3 regions of the Acetobacter zythi genome follow, and region 1 is predicted to be linked to each of the others. Evidence: riboswitches for the same ligand, from Rfam matches in the RefSeq annotation. Region 1 holds a riboswitch; each other region holds the start of a gene.
The links. A riboswitch is a leader RNA that binds a small molecule or an ion and turns the genes downstream of it on or off. The one in region 1 is predicted to bind cobalamin.
Positions count from the first base shown of each region.

Region 2: it holds a riboswitch for cobalamin, as region 1 does, so the genes downstream of both, AABE20_RS09970 (DUF1636 family protein) here and AABE20_RS05525 (aromatic ring-hydroxylating oxygenase subunit alpha) in region 1, are expected to answer to the same signal.
Region 3: it holds a riboswitch for cobalamin, as region 1 does, so the genes downstream of both, AABE20_RS09685 (hypothetical protein) here and AABE20_RS05525 (aromatic ring-hydroxylating oxygenase subunit alpha) in region 1, are expected to answer to the same signal.

Region 1 is NZ_CAWUEO010000010.1:11,118-17,362, forward strand. It holds gene AABE20_RS05505 (alkene reductase) at 1-57, opposite strand, end outside; gene AABE20_RS05510 (winged helix-turn-helix transcriptional regulator) at 173-535, shown strand; gene AABE20_RS05515 (hypothetical protein) at 793-1,071, opposite strand; gene AABE20_RS05520 (hypothetical protein) at 1,185-1,586, opposite strand; gene AABE20_RS05525 (aromatic ring-hydroxylating oxygenase subunit alpha) at 1,583-2,677, opposite strand; cobalamin riboswitch at 3,005-3,236, opposite strand; gene AABE20_RS05530 (DUF1852 domain-containing protein) at 3,596-4,579, shown strand; gene AABE20_RS05535 (methionine synthase) at 4,607-5,635, shown strand.
Region 2 is NZ_CAWUEO010000023.1:275,403-281,647, forward strand. It holds gene AABE20_RS09960 (FUSC family protein) at 1-1,486, opposite strand, end outside; gene AABE20_RS09965 (MarR family winged helix-turn-helix transcriptional regulator) at 1,470-1,952, opposite strand; cobalamin riboswitch at 2,124-2,359, shown strand; gene AABE20_RS09970 (DUF1636 family protein) at 2,536-2,976, shown strand; gene cobW (cobalamin biosynthesis protein CobW) at 2,973-4,025, shown strand; gene cobN (cobaltochelatase subunit CobN) at 4,037-6,245, shown strand, end outside.
Region 3 is NZ_CAWUEO010000023.1:219,201-225,445, forward strand. It holds gene AABE20_RS09675 (esterase/lipase family protein) at 1-1,176, opposite strand, end outside; gene AABE20_RS09680 (histidine phosphatase family protein) at 1,301-1,861, shown strand; cobalamin riboswitch at 1,917-2,128, shown strand; gene AABE20_RS09685 (hypothetical protein) at 2,167-2,607, shown strand; gene AABE20_RS09690 (LysE family translocator) at 2,693-3,400, shown strand; gene AABE20_RS09695 (IclR family transcriptional regulator) at 3,509-4,234, shown strand; gene AABE20_RS09700 (GlcG/HbpS family heme-binding protein) at 4,329-4,727, shown strand; gene AABE20_RS09705 (MFS transporter) at 4,754-5,989, shown strand; tRNA gene AABE20_RS09710 (tRNA-Glu) at 6,160-6,235, opposite strand.

The DNA of each region.
Region 1 (6,245 bases):
GTTTTCAAGGGACAAATCGCCCAGCCGCACAGGATCGAATAAAGAAGACGAAGACATGATCAACCTTGTTCACAAATGCAGGACATCCGTCCGGCCCGCGTGTAAACATTGACCCACCCTCTGGTGTGCGCAAGAACGCACATAAACCGCCACTAGTGTCAGGAATGATACCATGCCCCGCATTCGTCACACCACGCTGGCCTGTAGCCCCGGCTGCACGGTGGAAGCCACGCTCGAACTGTTTGGGGGCAAGTGGAAGGCGTTGATTCTGTATCACCTGTTCGAGGACGGGGTGCTGCGGTTTGGCGAACTGCGCCGCCGCCTGCCCAATGTCACACAGCGGATGCTGACCAACCAGTTGCGCGAACTCGAGGCAGACGGCCTGGTGTCACGCACCGTCTTCCCCGAGGTACCACCGCATGTGGAATACGCCCTGACCGATCTGGGCAAAACCCTGAAACCAGTTATTCAGGCACTCAAAACATGGGGAGATCGGTATGCGCATTCTCTCCAGCGGAACAAAGCTGGTGATTGAGATTGACCGCTAAGCATTATGGACAATTCCTGCAGCAACATACCTGTCAGTATAGCAGAAGCAGAGCGGACGGGCAGCAGTCGCCTCATTGCAGACGTGTTCGCATGAATGCAGTCATCCCGTAAGCGGACATTGTTTCATGAGTGATCGGCTAGTTTCAGTCCCGATGACATCGCATAATTTTTTGATTCTAAATTCGAGGCCACCATTCAAATGGCCTATGTTAGCTTTCCCTCTTCAGATCCTATGCCACTTCATCAAAGGTTTTCACCAGACATCAATTTCCGATGCACGATGCGTCCTCGACTGGTAAGGCGAGCGGCAGCACTGCCCCAGCGTGCGGAAAACCCGGCCGCGACATATCCCATCAATATCAATGATCCACGGATGGCGCCGCGATCCGCTCTGGGAATGCCATATTCACCATTTATCGGTAGAGAGAGAATAAAACGGCACTGTTCTTTTGTGAGATCTTTCGCAGCCAGATAGGACCTGGCCGCCCCGTTCTGGATGGGGAAATCCATAACATTACTCATGACCTGTCTCCTCTGGCTCAAACTCTTCAGGAAATCATAGTTTCAGCTTGCATCCACTGACTGACGTCGACCCTCTCGCCCTGAAACAAAGGAGAAGGGCGTAACAAGGAAAATCATGAAAATATTGATACAACTTGCACACGACAATACAGATCCATCGCAGCTTTCTGTGCACCAATCAGATTCTGAACCGCTATATAGGTTTGCACGTAACTTGCTTCCTGCACATGCGCTGGCCTGTCAGTCAGCGCCATCGCCATTTCTATCGCTGTGTCGAGAAGCGGCCTGAAATGTGCTTCCAGATAGTCACCACGCATCTGATGGTCTGTTGGTAGATTGGAAACAGTCATCTGGAAAAGATCATAGCCATTCTGCTGCAATTGTTCTTCTTCAGGTAAAACTGCATCTGTCCCCAGTAAAGAAATGACACAGGTTCGATCAGGCGCCAGAAGAATGATCTTTTCCAGCAAAGGATGAAAAGCGTGGGAAGGTGGTGCTATAAAAGGCAATCTCATAGTGCTGCCTTTTCTGCGCTTTCCGGTGCCTGACCACATCGCCTGAGCAGATTGCGAAGTTGATTGATAACAGGAAAGACTTCCCGATTGTGATCTCCACCGAGGTCTTTCCATGCCGCCTGTTCCAGCTCGACAATCTCGCGATCTTCAAAGAAGACGCGCTCCGTGAATGCGACCAGTATTGGCCAGGCAAGATCCAGTAAAAAAGGCACTTTCAATCGTTTGATCGACAACAGACCGAAAACACGGTTGGTCATTTGCTCACGGTCCTGTGGCACATACGAGATCCACAACTCCATCACGGGTTCCTCAATCCCCTGCGTTTCAATACGCAGGCTCTGATAGGGATAGTGTGTCCTGATGGTCATGACGTCCCGATAGGCAAAATCCCGACCATCACGGCGTCTCTGGCCGTAGATCAGCGCCTCACTCAAAGGCTGTTTGCCGCCGGTTCGTGCAAAGGTGTAGCGGGCTTCAACAAAATCATCACCGTGGTCCATTCCCAGAAACCGCGGCTTCATTTTTCCGACCAACCGACTGTGCAGGACCTGGTGATTCATATCCATCAGGTTTTCATGCATGAAACTGTAATGACAGTTCACCATCTGCCCGAAACGTCGCGTGCGATAACGCGTATCTCTCACCCTTGGAAAGTCAGGGAGCGGGACAATCTCTGCAAGAGACTGATCCCCCATGAAAACAAAAATAAGCCCGTCTTTTTCGCGACAGGCCCAACTTTTGAGACGCAGACATTGCGCTTCGGCAGAAACATTGGGCGAAACACATTGGCCGTCCCGATTATATCTCAGACCATGAGCGGGACAGCTTATCTGGTCACCACAAACCTTTCCTTTGCCAAGCAGAACCTGCCGATGGGCGCACAGGCCATCTAGCGCATAAGGAACGCCGCTTTTAGGACGTACGATGACGATATGCTGTCCTGCAAACCGGACATCGATTGCCTTTTCCCCTCCCAATTCACGGGACCAGGCGACAGGATACCAGAAATCCGGGTTGGTTCTGACACGTCTTAAATCAATCTGTACCGCGCACGCTGAATGGTCTGAAATTTGGTGGAGCTCGTTTTCCATTACCTCGACACTTCAACTGGCTCAGCGCAAAGGAAACAACGCAACCCAAGTCATGGAGCGTTATGTCGTCTCTCGCATTTTGTCTGAGCAGGTATAACTCGTTATCAATTACCGGACAGAATGCGTCAGTGTCCGCCGGCTGAACCGAAAGTTTCTAACGGATCAATGCTGTCAGCAGCACAAAAGCGTTGTCCATATATCGGTCAGGAATAACAGAGCAGAAGACCGTGTCCGGACAAGAGGCCACCGCCTGATTCATCAGGAACGACCGCGGCATAAGGCAGACAGGCATATATTCTCTCCTCCCTTCGGTCATCCCGCCCGACGGTTGGTGGCTGAGCAATGGCAGGTCTCCTGGCTCACGGATCATGGCCAACCGGTTCCAACCTTCCCGTTCCTATGAGAACAGTGGTTCACGTTCAAAGTGAACGAACCAGTGACATACCGCCTACAGTTGCGGGAGCAGCCTCCGACTTTGCTTCTGGCCGAATGTCTGACCAGAACATAACGGAGTTCCCTATTAACCCGCTCGCGCGGGACCATTGAAGCGTTTGCCTTTGCACCATGCCGCCAAACGCATCCAGAGTGCAAGCTGGAACATCATGGAGCGGCGGAAGGCAGATATCAGTTTTTCGTATGTAGACCATGCGTCTGATTGACCTGATTTCCCGAAGACAAACAGTGCGCTGATCAGTTTCCGGTGTCGTTCTTTCCGGGGACAACGCCGCCACATTTTACCATGAACAAAATTGATGTGTTTATGAAATCAAATCATTTCTACTCACGGATACGTTCAGGCATAAAGCTGCGATGACGATGACCACCACCGCCTGAGAGAGGCAGAAGCCAAACTGGGGATGCCATGCATCACCATTGTCCTCATTCTGGATTGGGGTGGAAAAGGGACACAGGACCACAATGATTCAGGACTCGACATTCAGTATCCATAGGCTCCGCTTCGATGAGAACTATCATCCTTCTGACAGGACGCGCCTTACGACCAATTTTGCCAATCTGGCGAGAGGGGAAAGCCGTCAGGAAAACCTGCGCAACGTGCTGCGCATGATCGACAACCGGTTCAATGATCTGGCGCACTGGGATAATGCCAACAGAGATCGCTACACTCTTGAACTTGAAATCGTTTCTGTCGAGATGGATCTCGCCTTTTCTGGCAAAAGCGGCAGCTTTCCTCTGATCGAAGTCCTCTACACAACAATTGTTGATAAAAACGCCAACAAACGGATAGAGGGCCTCGCCGGGAACAGTTTTTCCTCGTATGTGCGGGATTACGACTTCAGCGTGTTGTTACCGGCTTACAATAAAGAGAAAGCCGAATTCAGTGTCCCCCATAACTATGGGGACTTACATGGAAATCTCTTTAAAAGCGTTATGAACTCGTCTGCTTACAAGCAGAATTTCAAAAAACCGCCAGTCATCTGCCTCAGTGTTTCGACCAATCGTACCTATCATCGGACGGAAAATCAGCATCCTGTTCTCGGCGTTGAATATGAGCAGCGAGAATTTTCCCTGACAGACCAGTATTTTCAAAAAATGGGTATGCAGGTTCGTTATTTCATGCCGCGCAATAGTGCTGCACCGTTGGCCTTCTATTTTTTTGGCGATCTGCTGTCTGACTATTCTGCCCTTGAACTGATCAGCACCATCAGCGTGATGGAATCTTTTCAGAAGGTCTACCGTCCTGAAATTTACAATGCCAATTCTGCGGCGGCTGACTGTTATCAGCCAAGCCTGAATCATCAGGATTATTCAAACACCCGAATTGTCTACGACCGGGAAGAGCGGAGCCAACTGGCAACCGCTCAGGGAAAATATACGGAAGAAAATTTCATCTGGCCATATCACGATATCCTCGAACAGTGGTCTGCCAGTGACGCCGGCTGATCCATCAGAAAGACAAGGTCATCTCTCATGAAAACACTGCTCCCCACCTCAACGGCTGGTAGTCTGCCCAAACCCTCATGGCTCGCACAGCCTGAGACCCTGTGGTCGCCCTGGAAATTGCACGGAGAGGAACTGGTCGAAGGCAAACAGGATGCGCTACGCCTGACACTGGACGATCAGGACCGCGCTGGGATCGATATCGTCAGTGACGGTGAACAAACGCGTCAGCATTTCGTCACGACGTTCATTGAACATCTCAATGGTGTAGATTTCGAGAATCGCCAGACGGTCAAAATTCGCAACCGCTACGATGCGAGCGTGCCATCAGTCATAGGCGCTGTAACGCGCGAGAAGCCTGTTTTTGTCGAGGATGCGAAGTTTTTACGCACGCTGACGAAGAAGCCCATCAAGTGGGCGCTCCCCGGTCCCATGACCATGATCGACACGCTCCATGATGGCCACTACAAAAGCCGCGAAAAACTGGCCTGCGAATTCGCCAAAATTCTCAATCAGGAAGCGAAAGAACTGGAAGCGGCTGGTGTCGACATCATCCAGTTCGATGAGCCTGCCTTCAATGTTTTTTTTGATGAGGTCAATGACTGGGGCATCGCCACTTTGGAGCGGGCTATTGAAGGACTGAAATGCGAAACCGCCGTCCATATCTGCTATGGTTATGGTATCAAAGCCAATATCGACTGGAAAAATGCCCTTGGGGAAGAGTGGCGGCAGTATGAAGAGATCTTTCCCAAACTGCAGAAATCCAATATCGATCTGATTTCACTGGAATGTCAGAACTCCCGCGTTCCGATGGATCTGATCGAACTTATTCGTGGGAAAAAGGTCATGGTCGGCGCCATTGATGTAGCCACCAATGCCATTGAAACTCCAGACGAAGTCGCAAATACGCTACGAAAAGCCCTTCAATTTGTGGATGCCGACAAGCTTTATCCCTGCACCAATTGCGGTATGGCGCCTTTGCCGCGTAATGTGGCTCGCGGCAAGCTGGATGCTCTGGGCGCAGGTGCGGAAATTGTTCGAAAAGAACTCTCGGCCTGATAGGTAACTCTGCGGGTTTCTATCGTGGAGGGCAGGCCACAGGTCTTGCCCTCCACGATGCCAGAATTTCCGGAGACATTAGCAGTCTCGCCACGTCTTCCGCGCTGTATAAAGTCAGCGAGAAACGCCCACGATCCTTTATCATTTTCGTTCCAATCGGCCTGAGCTTGCCGTCACACGTCCATCTGATATGTTCCCGACTGGAAATTCCCAATGCATCCTGAAGAGTGGCTGGCGTGAAAGGACGTGTGCAGATGTCCTCCACCGTCGTGATGAGCTTTTCAATATCGCTCGCCCTCTCTGCCATAGGACAGACAGCACCGAGGATGTACCCGAACCGGCGCAGTCGTTTCCGACATTCCTGCTTTCGGCAGCCAATAATCCTGTGATTTCCCGAGAGAAAATCCACAAACCGCGTAAGGCGTTCACTCTTTGAGAGGGCCAGACGTTCAGGTGTCTGGAGATAAGACAGAATATCTCTGGCAAGGGCGTGGTGCATGGTTCGTTTCACTGTCTGAACAGCATATTGCCCGGATCAACGGAGCCACGGGTTCATACAACACGGACATCCGAACTGGGTTTCCTCATCCGGAACGCTGTCCTCCGGGGC
Region 2 (6,245 bases), on a different contig from region 1:
GCCAGAGCAGGGGGTAGCCATCTATGCGTGGCAGGGCCAGCGCATGGCACAAAAACCCCATGGGAATGGCCAGTATTGTGCCCGCCGCCATCATGGGGCTGGCCTTGGCGGCAGATGGGGTGGTGGATAAAAGGCTGGATGCGGCAACAGTATATATGATCAGCAGTGGGCCAGCACTCCAATGCAGAACATACCACAACATGCCTGCCAGCAGGGCAATAAAGCCCCCACGCACACCGTTACGCAGGGCGGTTGGCCATTCAAGATAAGGCTGGATGTTGGCCTGCGTGCGGTCCGGGCGCAGGCTGGTCAGGTCATGCAGGGCCAGATCCATCTGCACCAGTGCATCGCGCGTGTTGTCCAGCGCGGCCAGTGTGGTGGTGCTGGTGGTCTGGCGGGCAAGCTGTTCCAGTGTTTTTAGCGCGTCATGCAAGCAGGTGGACAGTGGAGTGGCGTTGGTCAGCCAGTCTGGGCGTTCGGTCAGTTCCAGTACCTGACCCAGGGTTTGGGCAACCAGCAGGTGTACGGCGCGCGTTTCCTCCACCCCGGAGGAGAAGGTCAGCCAGTAGGGGTGGTAGCTGACAATCAGCCCTGTCAGGCGGCTTAGGCACAGGCGCAGGTTGCGCACGCGGTTTTGCATATCCGGGTCGTCTGCTGCGGCAAATTCTATGGCGGGGGTCAGGCCGCTCATATTAGCCAGTAGCTTACTGCGACTATCATAGATCGGCTGGCCAAATCCGCGAAAAGCCGCGTTCGCACTTTGGGCTTTCTGTTCCTGTTTTTCCAGCGTGCTGGTCACTGTGGCGTCCAGCGCCTCGGGCGTGGTGCGTTCGCTCTCGGCTTTATGAAACGTTCTGGCGTGCAGAACCGTGTCTCTGAATGCCTGACCGAGTTTGTGCAGAACCGTGCTGGGTTTGCGTGGAGATGTGACCATAAATACACAGGCTGTCACCACAATACCCGTTGTCACCACGGACAGGCGGCTCATGGCGGACAGAAAAATACCATCGGGGTTGGCAAAGGCGGGGGCTGCAATAATAACAATGGTGTACCCGGTCAGCACGGCCGCATACGCGCGAAAAAACCGCAAAAATGTGGCCACCATACAGGCAAGACCCACAAAAACGGACAGCACCGCAAAATACAGAACGGGTGACTGCACAAACACAGCCATGACCCCAACACTAATTGTAGCCCCGATCAGGGTGCCAATAATACGCCAGATACTTTTGGAAACCATGGCCCCAACCGTGGGGTTGGAAACAATAAGCACCGTTGTTGCCGCACTGAGCGGGGACTGAAGCTGAAAAACAAAGGCCAGAAACAGCGCAATGCCAATGGAAAGGAAAACCCGCATGGTATAGCCCGCCGTGGCGACAAAGCCATTCCAGCGTGCATCATCCGCAAAAAATGCGGGCGCAACACGGGTGTTGACCCATTGCAGGAGCGGGCCGGGCCGGGCAGGCAGGTCAGAGCGTGTGGGCATGGTGCGCTTCAAGCAGGGTGGAAAGGGTGTGGGTGAGGGTATCGGCCTGAACGGGGGGGAGGGCACGCCGAATGTCACGCTCCAGTTCGGCGGCAATATTATGGAACAGCCTGCATTGTTCCTGCCCTAAATCTGTCAGGAACAGGCGCTTGGCGCGGCGGTCCTGCGCATCGGGCTGGCGGGTGATGAAGTTTTGTTTTTCCAGCAGGTCCAGAACACGCACCAGTGCCGAGCAGTCTATGTTCATGGTCTGGGCCAGATCGCGCTGGGTGGCGCCTTCTGACAGCATGCGCAGGTAGGCCATGGGGCGCATGACGGCCAGAGTCATGCCATGCGGGCGCAACGCCCGGTCCAGACGGGTGCGCCATAGCGTTGCCAGCCGCATAACCCGGAAGGTCAGCGCCATGCCGGGAAAGTGCGTCTCATCCAGTGCTGCTGTGTTGCGCTGGTCAGTCATGCGGCCCATTAAATTAGTGTCATTATAGTTGATATAAAAACTATATGCGTAAAATAGGACAACCCTCCGTATGGGTCAATCATGTTCCGTACTCCACAGTGCGCGCCTGTTTGGCTTATGCGCCGCAGGTATGGCCCGCCACATGGGCGCATAGCTTGAACCGACACGGTTTTTGTGCGCATCATGCGCGCACTTGATGGTGCCCCCTGATCGGGGGTGAAAAGGGAAGATCGGTGCAAAACCGTCGCTGCCCCCGCAACTGTAAGTACCCATCACGTTCCGCTCAGGCCCTGCCTGAGGGACCGCCACTGGTTCCGCCAAGGAATCGGGAAGGCCCGGAACGGCGCTCTGCTCCAGCCAAACGCCGGGGCAGGTAGGGTACAAGCCAGGAGACCTGCCATCACAAGTCTATAAGGCTGTTCCTTGGGGAATGGCTGCGTTCTGGCGTTGTTTGCTGGCGGGGTGCCCGGCGGGCACGAATGCACCCATTGGTGCGTTTTCTTTGCCATATGCGTGGCAGAGGGCTGGTTGTGACTGCCCCCATGCCTGCCATTGCTCCGCCATATGGAAGAATGGCCTGTTGGAAAGACGCATGACCGCGGAACACGCCTCGCTTTCTCCTTCCGATAATCCGGCACATGCCGGGCCACCTGTGCTGCATGTGTGCGTTACGTGCAGGCGCGGTGGGCCTGCCATGGACTGCCCGCCGGGTGCGCAACTGCTCGAACGCCTGCAAAACCTGCTGGATGCGGAGCGGCTGGCAGACCTGGCGCCATCGGCCACGCTGCGGCCAGTGGCCTGTCTGGCCGCGTGTGACCGTGGGTGTACAGCGGCCATTGCCATGCCCGAGCGCTGGACGTGGCTGCTTGGCCATCTTGGGGAGGAAAAAGCAGAGGATATTCTGGCTTTTGCCCGCCTGTACGCGGCTTCCGCCAAAGGGACCGTCATGCCATCGCGCCGCCCTGCATCGCTGGCCAATATGGTGCTGGGGCGTGTGCCCGCAACGCTTTACAATGAACAGGAAAAACCATGACCGCAGCCAGAACACGTGTGCCCGTAACCATTATTACCGGTTTTTTGGGGGCTGGAAAAACCACCCTGCTCCGGCATCTGCTCAGCCGCGCGCAGGGGCACCGCATTGCCGTGGTGGTCAACGAATTCGGCTCCCTCGGGATTGATGGCGAAATCCTGCGTGGTTGCGGGGTGGAGGGCTGCCGCGAGGAAGATATTGTCGAACTGACTAATGGCTGCCTGTGCTGCACCGTGGCGGATGACTTTTTGCCCACCATGGAAGCCCTGCTGGACCGGGCCGACCCACCCGAGCATGTGGTGATCGAAACATCAGGTCTGGCCCTGCCCAAGCCCCTGCTCAAGGCTTTTGGCTGGCCCACGGTGCGTAACCGCATGACCGTGGATGGTGTTGTGGCCGTGGTGGATGCACCCGCCGTGGCCGCCGGGCGCTTTGCGGATGACCCGCAGGCGGTGGAAGCACAGCGGGCGGAGGATCCCTCCTTGGACCATGACAACCCGTTGGCCGAAGTGTTTGAAGACCAGATTAACGCTGCCGATCTGGTGGTGCTGAACAAGACGGACCTGCTGGATGCAGCACAGCTGGCTGCTGTTGAGCAGGATATTCGCGACCATGCGCCCCGGCCCATACAGATCGTGCGGGCAATGGAAGGCAAGGTGGACCCCGCCGTGCTGCTGGGTATTGGGGCTGCGGCCGAGAGTGATCTTGCCGCCCGTCCCTCTCACCACGATGCGGAGGATGGTGAGCACGAACATGATGATTTTGAAAGTTTTGTGGTGGTCGTGCCCGAACAGCAGACGGTGGATGAGTTCCTGACCACCTTGCAAAACACCGCACGCAGCTTTGACGTGTTGCGTATGAAGGGGTTTGCCGCCGTGGCGGGCAAACCCATGCGGCTGGCGGTGCAGGGGGTGGGGAGCCGCTTCAGGCACGAATTTGACCGGCCTTTGGCCACCACCGAAGAACGCACGGGTCGCATTGTGGTCATTGGGCAGAAAGGTCTGGATGCGACCGCCATTGCCACTGCCCTTGCTGGCCATCTGGCCACGTAAGGGGGGCGGGCATGCACCTTCTGGTCCGCGAAAACCGGACGCTGGATGAACAGGACACCGCCGAAGATCTGGGGTTGCCCGGTGCGGATATTGTTGTCCTGTCCTTTACAGAGAGTGATCTGCTGGGGCTGCGCCATGCGGAGCAGCAGATACGCGGCAAAGAAGGGCATGCCTCCCTGCCTTCCGTGCAGGTCACAAACCTTGCGCGCCTGCGGCACCCCATGTCGATTGACCTGTATGTGGAAAGCACGTTGCAGGGGGCCAGATGTGTGGTGGTGCGCCTGCTGGGTGGGGTGGATTACTGGCGATATGGTGCGGAGGAACTGGCTGCATGGGCGCGTGAGCAGCAGGTGCCCGTGGTGTTTTTGCCCGGTCATACCGGGTGTGGCGGTGCAGGGCAGTCCGTAGGAGCAGAGGCGGATGACACCCGTCTGGAGGACTTGTCGTACGGTGTGCAGGCAGCACAACGCCAGCGCCTGAACGGTTTTTTTGCTTATGGCGGGCCAAACAACATGGCCGCCGCCCTACGCCTTATGGCAACCCTTGCCAATGGTGGGGAGGAGGATGGCGCACAGCCCGAGCCTCTGCCTGCATGGGGTGTTTACCGCACCTACCCCGCGCAGCAGGGGAGGGGGGACTATTCGGCAGTTCTGGTCTTTTACCGTGCGCATCTTCAGGCATCGGACATGGCCGGGCTGGAACGGCTGGCCGAGGTTCTGGCCGGGCAGGGGTGCCGCGTGGCGTTGCTGTTTGTCACATCTCTTAAGGATAAAACCGTAGCGGAGGGCGTGGCCGGGTATCTGCGCCGCGCACAGCCCGATGTGGTGTTGAACGCCACCTGTTTTTCCGCACGGGGTGGGCAGGGGTTTTCCGCGCTGGATGGGGCGGATGCGCCCGTGTTGCAGGTTTTGCAGCCCGGTAGCACGCAGGCTTTGTGGGCCGGTAGTGCACGCGGGCTGGGGCGCTCGGACCTTGCCATGCAGGTGGTATTGCCCGAACTGGATGGCACAATTGCGACATTCCCCATTTCCTTCCGTCAGGAGGAAGCACCGGGGCTACCAGCGCGACGTGTGGCGTATGAGGCGGGTATTGCCATGGTGGCGGCACGCGCCATGGGCTGGGCACGGCTGCGTAAAAAACCTGTAGAGCAAAAGCAGGTTGGCATTGTGCTCTCGGATTACCCCGGTGCGGGGCTGGAGCACACACGTGCGCATGTGGCCCACGCAGTCGGTCTGGACGGGTTTGCCAGCCTGCACAACATTGTGCAGCACATGCAAAAACAGGGGTATTGGGCAGGCGGGCAGCCGGTGCCAACAGCACAGGACCTGACCCGCCTTATGGCCCACCAGCCCGCGCAGGTGGTGTTGTCTGTTGCCGAATATCAAAAGCTGAGTGCAGGGCTGGATACGGATTTTATGGCGTCCGTTACAAAAGCATGGGGCCAGCCCGAGCAGGATGGCGCGGTAAAGGAGGGGGCCTTCCACCTGCGTTTTGCAACGCTCGGCCACATAACCCTTGCCGTACAGCCGGACCGGGGAAAGGCGGCTGAGCGTAAAGCGACCTACCATGACCCGGATATACCGCCATGCCACGCCTATGTGGCGTTTTACCTGTGGTTGCGTAATGTTAAAAAACTGGACGCACTGGTGCATCTGGGTACGCATGGCACGCTGGAATGGCTACCGGGCAAGGCAACGGCTCTTTCCCCCAACTGTGCGCCTGCGGTGCTTACGGGGGGCATGCCGGTTATTTACCCCTTTATTGTCAACAATCCGGGGGAGGCCGCCGCTGCCCGCAGGCGTTTGGGCGCTGTAACCATCGGGCATATGACGCCCCCTGTCATGCAGACCACCCTGTCGGGCGATATGCACGAGCTTGAACGCCTGATTGATGAATATGCGGAGGCCGATGGGCTGGACCCCCGCCGGGGCGCCCTGTTGCGGGCGGATATTCTGGCCCGTGCCACCCGCACGGGTGTTCTGGCCGAAAGCGGTGTCCGGGCGGGTGAGTTGGACGAAACCGAGGCTCTGGCCCGGCTGGATGCGTATTTGTGCGATGTCAAGGATCTGCAAATCCGTGATGGCCTGCATGTTTTTGGCAAAACCGCACCGCATGCCGCACCTTTGGTCCAGACCATTGCACAGGCCTGTGGCAGGCAGCAGGACCCGGCCTTTGTGGCCGATGTGACCCGGCGCATAAACCTGTGTGGCACGGCGGAAA
Region 3 (6,245 bases), on a different contig from region 1:
GCGCAGTTGCAGGGCGGAGTAGGGAATGGGGTTGCCCGTTGCATAGGAAAAAAACCAGAATTCATAATGCTCCCGGATTTGTGGGTCTTCGAGCAGGTCATTCACCATATCCGCCCAACGTCCGGGGCTGGATGCCGTGCCATGCACAAGCACGACGGGCCTGTGGCCATACTGGTGCGGTTCTATGGCAATAAGCTGCGCACGCTTGTTAAACAGATTGCCATCCAGAAAACCCTTGTATTCCACAGACCAGTCCACCGCATTGCTCAGGCTGATCGCGCGGGAGGCGGTCTGGTCATATTGGAGGGGAATAACGCCGTCTGTTGTGGGCAGGCTGGATGTTCTGTCAATGGTTGCCAGTGTCAGGCGCCCAGAAATCTGGTTTGTAAAAATCTGCTGGCGGGGGGTGGGAATGTCCAGCAGAAGGTTAACGGGAATACGCAGCTTGTCGGTAATGGAAAAGGAAATCTGGCTATTGGCCGGTGGGCGTGGAACCGCGGCCAGAGGTTCCCCCAGCCCCGCCTTGCGATAAATGTTTTTGATCCCACGCACAGACAGGCGTGCGGTGGGGCGGAAGTCGGTCAGGGTGTAGCCATACCATTGTGTCTGCGCGGGGTCGGTGGACAGGTCGAGTGTTCCAAATGGCAGCGTCCAGCGTTGCGGTGTCACATTAACCGGGTTGCCCAGCGCTTCGGTCAGGCCAAACATATATATGTCGCAGGCTTGCCGAAAATGCACATCATACGGGTTGGGTTTTGCGTGTTCTGGCCCATCGGGGTTCAGGTAGGCGTAGGCATAAAGCGCGGCAGCCATAAAAGCCGTACGGTCCGTGTTCTGGCGGGCCATAAGGTAGTGCAGTTCCGCCAGAGCAAAAAGCTGGTCCTGTAGATCGGGTGTATAAAACTGCGCCTGTGTGCTGGCGCGCAGGATGGCCAAAGCCTGTGCCGGATTTTTTTTCCATTTGGGCAACAGGTTCTGGCGCTCAAGCACAATGCGGGTGGTGTTGCTCAGGGTCTGCCCGCTCAGCGTGCTCTGGCTTCGTTCCTTGTAGCTGTCCGTCAGGCTCAGGCGTTGCACGGTAATGGGGGCCGCACAGCCAGAAAAAGCCACACAGAGCGCTACCCATGAAAAACGGGAACACAGAGCACTGGATAAAAGGCGGGGAGGGGAGGGCATCCGATTCTCGGTTTGAAATCGCGGTCAAATAATGTCTGATGGTGTAGGGTGTCTGCGCCATGCTGGCAAATTGCGCAGTTATGGCGATGCCCCTGGACCAAGGGCCAATGCAGGAAAGGTTGGTGTGTTGAAGCTGCTTTGCTGTGCGTCTGAGTTGCCCCCGGCTGTGCGTAAAGGGGAACTGCCGAATGGGGCCGAGCAGGTTGCAAATGGCTATGACCAGCAAAAAGTGGCGGCTTACCTGCCATCCATCAGCCAGCTTACCGTGTATTATGCTCCAGATGTTACAGCACCTGGTGCTGAGGGGCATATGCTGCAACCACAACCGGCCCTACGGGACAGAGATTATGGTTTATGGTCTGGTCAAAGCTTGCAAGTGCTGGGGCCAGCGGAACAGCTTGCGTTTTTATCCGATGCAACATTTGCCCCACCCGGGGGGGAAAGTTTTGCTGGCAGTTCCCAAAGGATAGCCCTCTGGTTGGGTAGCCTCAGCCAGACTCCGCCCGTTGCAGTGGTGCTGGCACGCCCTGCTGTTGTGCGGAATCTGGTTTTGCACGTGTTGTATCCGGGTGGTCCTGTGGGTCTGGCCCATGCCGCGCGGGTGGATGTGCCGCCCCTGAGTTATAGCCTGTTGACCTGCCACGCCGGCCGGTGGCGCGTGGGTATGCTGGGTGCTCCGGTGTAGGGAGCGGCCGCTTCCTTTTTTTTTGCTCGCGGCAGTTGGTGCATGGGGTTATAGCCTGACCCCATTGGTCGAAGGTTCCGTGCGAACGGATGAAAAGGGAACACCGTCAGCGCCATTATGGAGCAAGTCGGAGACTGTACCCGCAACTGTAGGCAGAAGCCCACACCCGTTGCCCCAACTGAGGGGCAGCCACTGGTGCATAACCGGGAAGGCAGGGTGCAAGGCGTATCTGCAAGTCAGGAGACCTGCCTTCGTCTTTGCATGCCATGTCACCGGGCGGGGCCGACCGGGGGCTGAGATGACTGATGTCACGTTATGTTATGCCGGGTTTTAACCCGTATTTTCCCCCATGTTCCACCCGATCAGCGTACGGGGCGGACGGCCAGCATCCACTGTTGCACCATGTGCTGCGGAGTGCGCCGGACAGGGCCGAGGTTCTGGCCCTGCTAGGGAATGCTACACCACTGGCGGAAGAGGCCGCCTTGCAACAGGCCGGGGCACATATGTTCGGGCTGTTCGTGCGTGACCTTCCCGCCTCTTACCGTGCAAGAGGGCAGCAGCTTGAGGCACAGTTCCGTATAATGCTGGAGCAGACGCAAAGTCTGGTCATGCAAGCCCGTTTTGCGCCGGGGCGGAGCGGGGCGGAAAAGACTGTGTCCGGGCATGCCATGGTCATGGCTTATGTGGCTGTACAGCACCTTGTGGGGGCACGCCGTATGGCCATGGATTTGTATGGCGGCAGGTAAGGCTGGGGAGCCATAGCGGCCTTTTTATTGGCCTGCCTCGGGCTTTTTTTGTTTCCTGTTCTCTTTTACACATGGGCCGTCTTCCATGTTGGCCATTATGGCCCGCATGGTGGCCTATGTTGCCCGATATACAGAGCAGGATCAGGTTATGCCCCATACGTTTTTGCCCATACTGAGCTTTGCCGCAGCGTGGGGTGTTCTGGTGCTGACACCGGGGACCGAAACCGCTCTTGTTATCCGTCTGGGCATGAATGTCGGGCATAAGGCGGCCTTGGGGGCGGCTCTAGGTACCGGCACGGGGCTGGCCATATGGGGTGTTGGCACGGCGTTTGGGGTCAGTGCACTGGTGGCGGCATCCCCCACGTTGTATCTGGCGCTCCAATGGGCTGGTGCTTTTTATCTGGCTTATCTGGGTATCCGCCTGCTTATGCCCTCTGCTGGCGTTCATGATCAGGCGGAGGGGGCCGCGCAGGCGCGCCAGATTACCAGTATGGGGGCTGGGTATCAGCGCGGTTTGCTGACAACCTGCCTGAACCCACTGGTGGGTGTGTTTGACCTGACAGCCTTTGCCCAGTTTATTCCCGCAGGTGTGGAGCGTGTCAGCTATTCCTTGCTGCTGGCGGGGGTGCAGGTGGTTATGGCTGTGGCATGGTATGCGGCTCTGGCCTGTTTGGCGTTTTCCCTTGGTCGTGTTCTGTCCACCCCCAAGGTTGTGCGCGTACTGGATATGCTGACGGGGGGCGTGTTCTTCTATTTTGCACTCAGGCTGGCCCTGAGCGGTCTTCCCGCCTGATAGGACCGCACCGGAAGGTTTTGTGGCGTTCAGCCCTGATGAACTTGTAGGGCGCACGGTATAATATGGGCGGGATGTGCTAAACCCCTTTGGCAACAGGAATACGCCATGAGCAAAACGCCAAAGCTCATTCAGTCCATAGAGCGCTCTGCTGCCATTTTGGAAATTATTGCCCAGCAGGGTGGTGGTGCGCGTTTGCAGCAGATTGCCAGTATTGCTGGCATAGGCAAAACAACAGTACACAATATTTTGCAAACGCTGGACCATTTGGGATACGTCCAGCGCCGGTCGGGAGATATGCGGTATCATCTGGGTGGGCGCATCCTCAACCTCGCGCGTATTGCGGGGGATGACAACCTGCTGCGCGCCCGCCTGCGCCCGGTGCTGGAGGCTATGGCGCACAAAAGTGGCGCCACGGCATGGCTGGCGGTCCCCAGCGGGGATCAGGCGACGTATCTGGATATTGTAGACCCCAACGGGCTTTGCCCTGCTCTGGCCACCATGCCCCGGCGCGAAAATCTGGAAGGGTCAGCCGTTGGGTGGGTGTTTCTGGCCTGTGTGCCGGGGTTGGGTAAGCGGGTGCTGGCAACCCGAGCCAATGCCCTGGATGTGGATGTGCTGAGCAGGATCGAGGATGTCCGCATAAAAGGCTATGCGTTGGATATGGAGGCATACAGGCCGGGGCTGAACGGTGTTGCCATTCCGTGGCGCGAGAATGGGGAGGTCAGGGCAAGCCTGTGCCTGACCGGCCCGCCCGCGAGGTTTCCGCAACACAGGTTGATGAGGCTTGCATGGATGATGATGCGCGCGCTCGAACAACTCAATGTTCAATAATATTGAATAAATAAGCTTTGCCCTCTTTTGCTTATTCCCTTCTCCAGCAGTCGGGCTAACGTACACCCCTTTATGCAAAAGAGGTGTAAGGACCATGAAAGCAACAATAGCAACCGCCATGCTGGAGGCAGCACATGCCGAGGCGCAGCGGATGGGCGTGAATGTCTGCATTTCCATTTTGGATGCAGCGGCGTGGCCTGTTGCCTTCCTGCGTATGGAAGGCACAATTCTGGGTGCTGTGGATGTTGCCAGCAAAAAGGCGCGTACGGCGGCCCTGTTCCAGATGGATAGCGCGGATTTTGCAAAAATTGGTCGTCCGGATGGCCGTGCGTATACGTTGGAAAACACCAATGGTGGCATGGCCAGTTTTGGTGGTGGCCTTGTGCTTAAAGCTGCGGATGGCACGTTGCTTGGGGCAATCGGGGTTTCTGGCGCCAGCACGGAGGAAGACATTGCCATTGCCCGGGTTGCTGCAAACATTCTTTCAGCCTGACAGGCTTTTTGGCTAAGAGAAACTTTATGACAACACAAACCATTCCTTCTGCAGGCAGCACGCCCCCGGTGCCGCCTCCAGCGGGTAGAACCGCCGCACTTCTTGTGCTGACATTTGGCGCATTTGTTGTTGGCACTGGCGAGTTTGCCATTATGGGCATGCTGCCAGAATTTGCAGCCTCTCTCCATTTGTCCACGGCAGATGCGGGTTACGCCATTACGGCCTATGCGCTGGGGGTTGTTGTTGGCGCGCCACTTATTACCATTCTGGGTGCGCGCCTGTCGCGCCGGGAACTGCTGCTTGTGCTGCTGCTTTTGTTCGGGTTTGGCAATCTGCTCAGTGTTGCCATGCCAACGCCGGGGTTGGTTGAGATTGCCCGTTTTATGACCGGATTACCGCATGGGGCTATTTTTGGTGTGTCGGCTCTGGTGGCCGCATCCATGGTGGAGCGTACGCGCAGGGGGTGGGCCGTTGGGCGTGTGCTGTCCGGCATTGCTATTTCCACCTTGGTGGGAGCGCCTTTTTCCACTTTCGCCGCCAACCACTTTGGCTGGCGTGTTGCTTACCTGATGATTGGCCTGTTCGGGTTTTTAACCTTTATGGGGGTATGGCGCTTTATTCCGGCTGATACCCCAAACCGTTCCAATTCTCCGCTGCGTGAGATTACGGCGTTGGGCAACGCACAGGTTTTGCTAACCCTGTTGACCGCGGCTATTGGTTTTGGTGGCATGTTTGCAATTTACACCTACCTGACAAGTGTTTTGCAAAATGTTACGCACGTGCCCGAATGGCAGGTCATGCTGTATATGGTAATCTGGGGTGCAGGCATGCTGGCTGGCGCCAATATTGGGGCATGGCTGGTGGACCGCAACATTAACCTTGCCGCTATTTTTGCACTTGCGGGAAGTGCCTTAGCCATGCTGGTTTTTTCAGCACTTTTGCACAACAACCTTGGATTGATGCTGGATGTGTTCCTTATTCCAGCGTGCGTTAATGCACTGGGTCCGGCGCTACAAACCAGATTGATGGATTTTGCGGGGGATGCGCAAACATTGGCGGCATCCCTTAACCATTCGGCATTCAATATTGCCAATGCGCTTGGCGCATCGCTGGGCAGTCTTCTGCTAGGCCAACAGTTTGGGTACGGCGCGCTGGGTGTTGGGGGCGCGCTTTTGTCTATTGGTGGGTTGCTGGTTTATCTGCTGGCTCTTTTTATCCTCAAAAAGAGCGGTGTACCAGAAGAGCGTCTGCCCATAACATAATGGGGGACCAGTTGCGCAATGCCCTTTGATAACAAAAAGGGGCATTGTGTTGCTCTCTTTTGAATACGGACAATCAGCGCAAGTTAGCGGCCTGAACGCAGCAGATTACTGCATGCACTGCAAATGATGGGCAGATTTTTATGGGGAGTAACAACGCATTAAAATAAAAATGGTATCCCGTACGGGATTCGAACCCGTGTTGCCGCCGTGAAAGGGCAGTGTCCTAGGCCTCTAGACGAACGGGACAAGAGGCGTT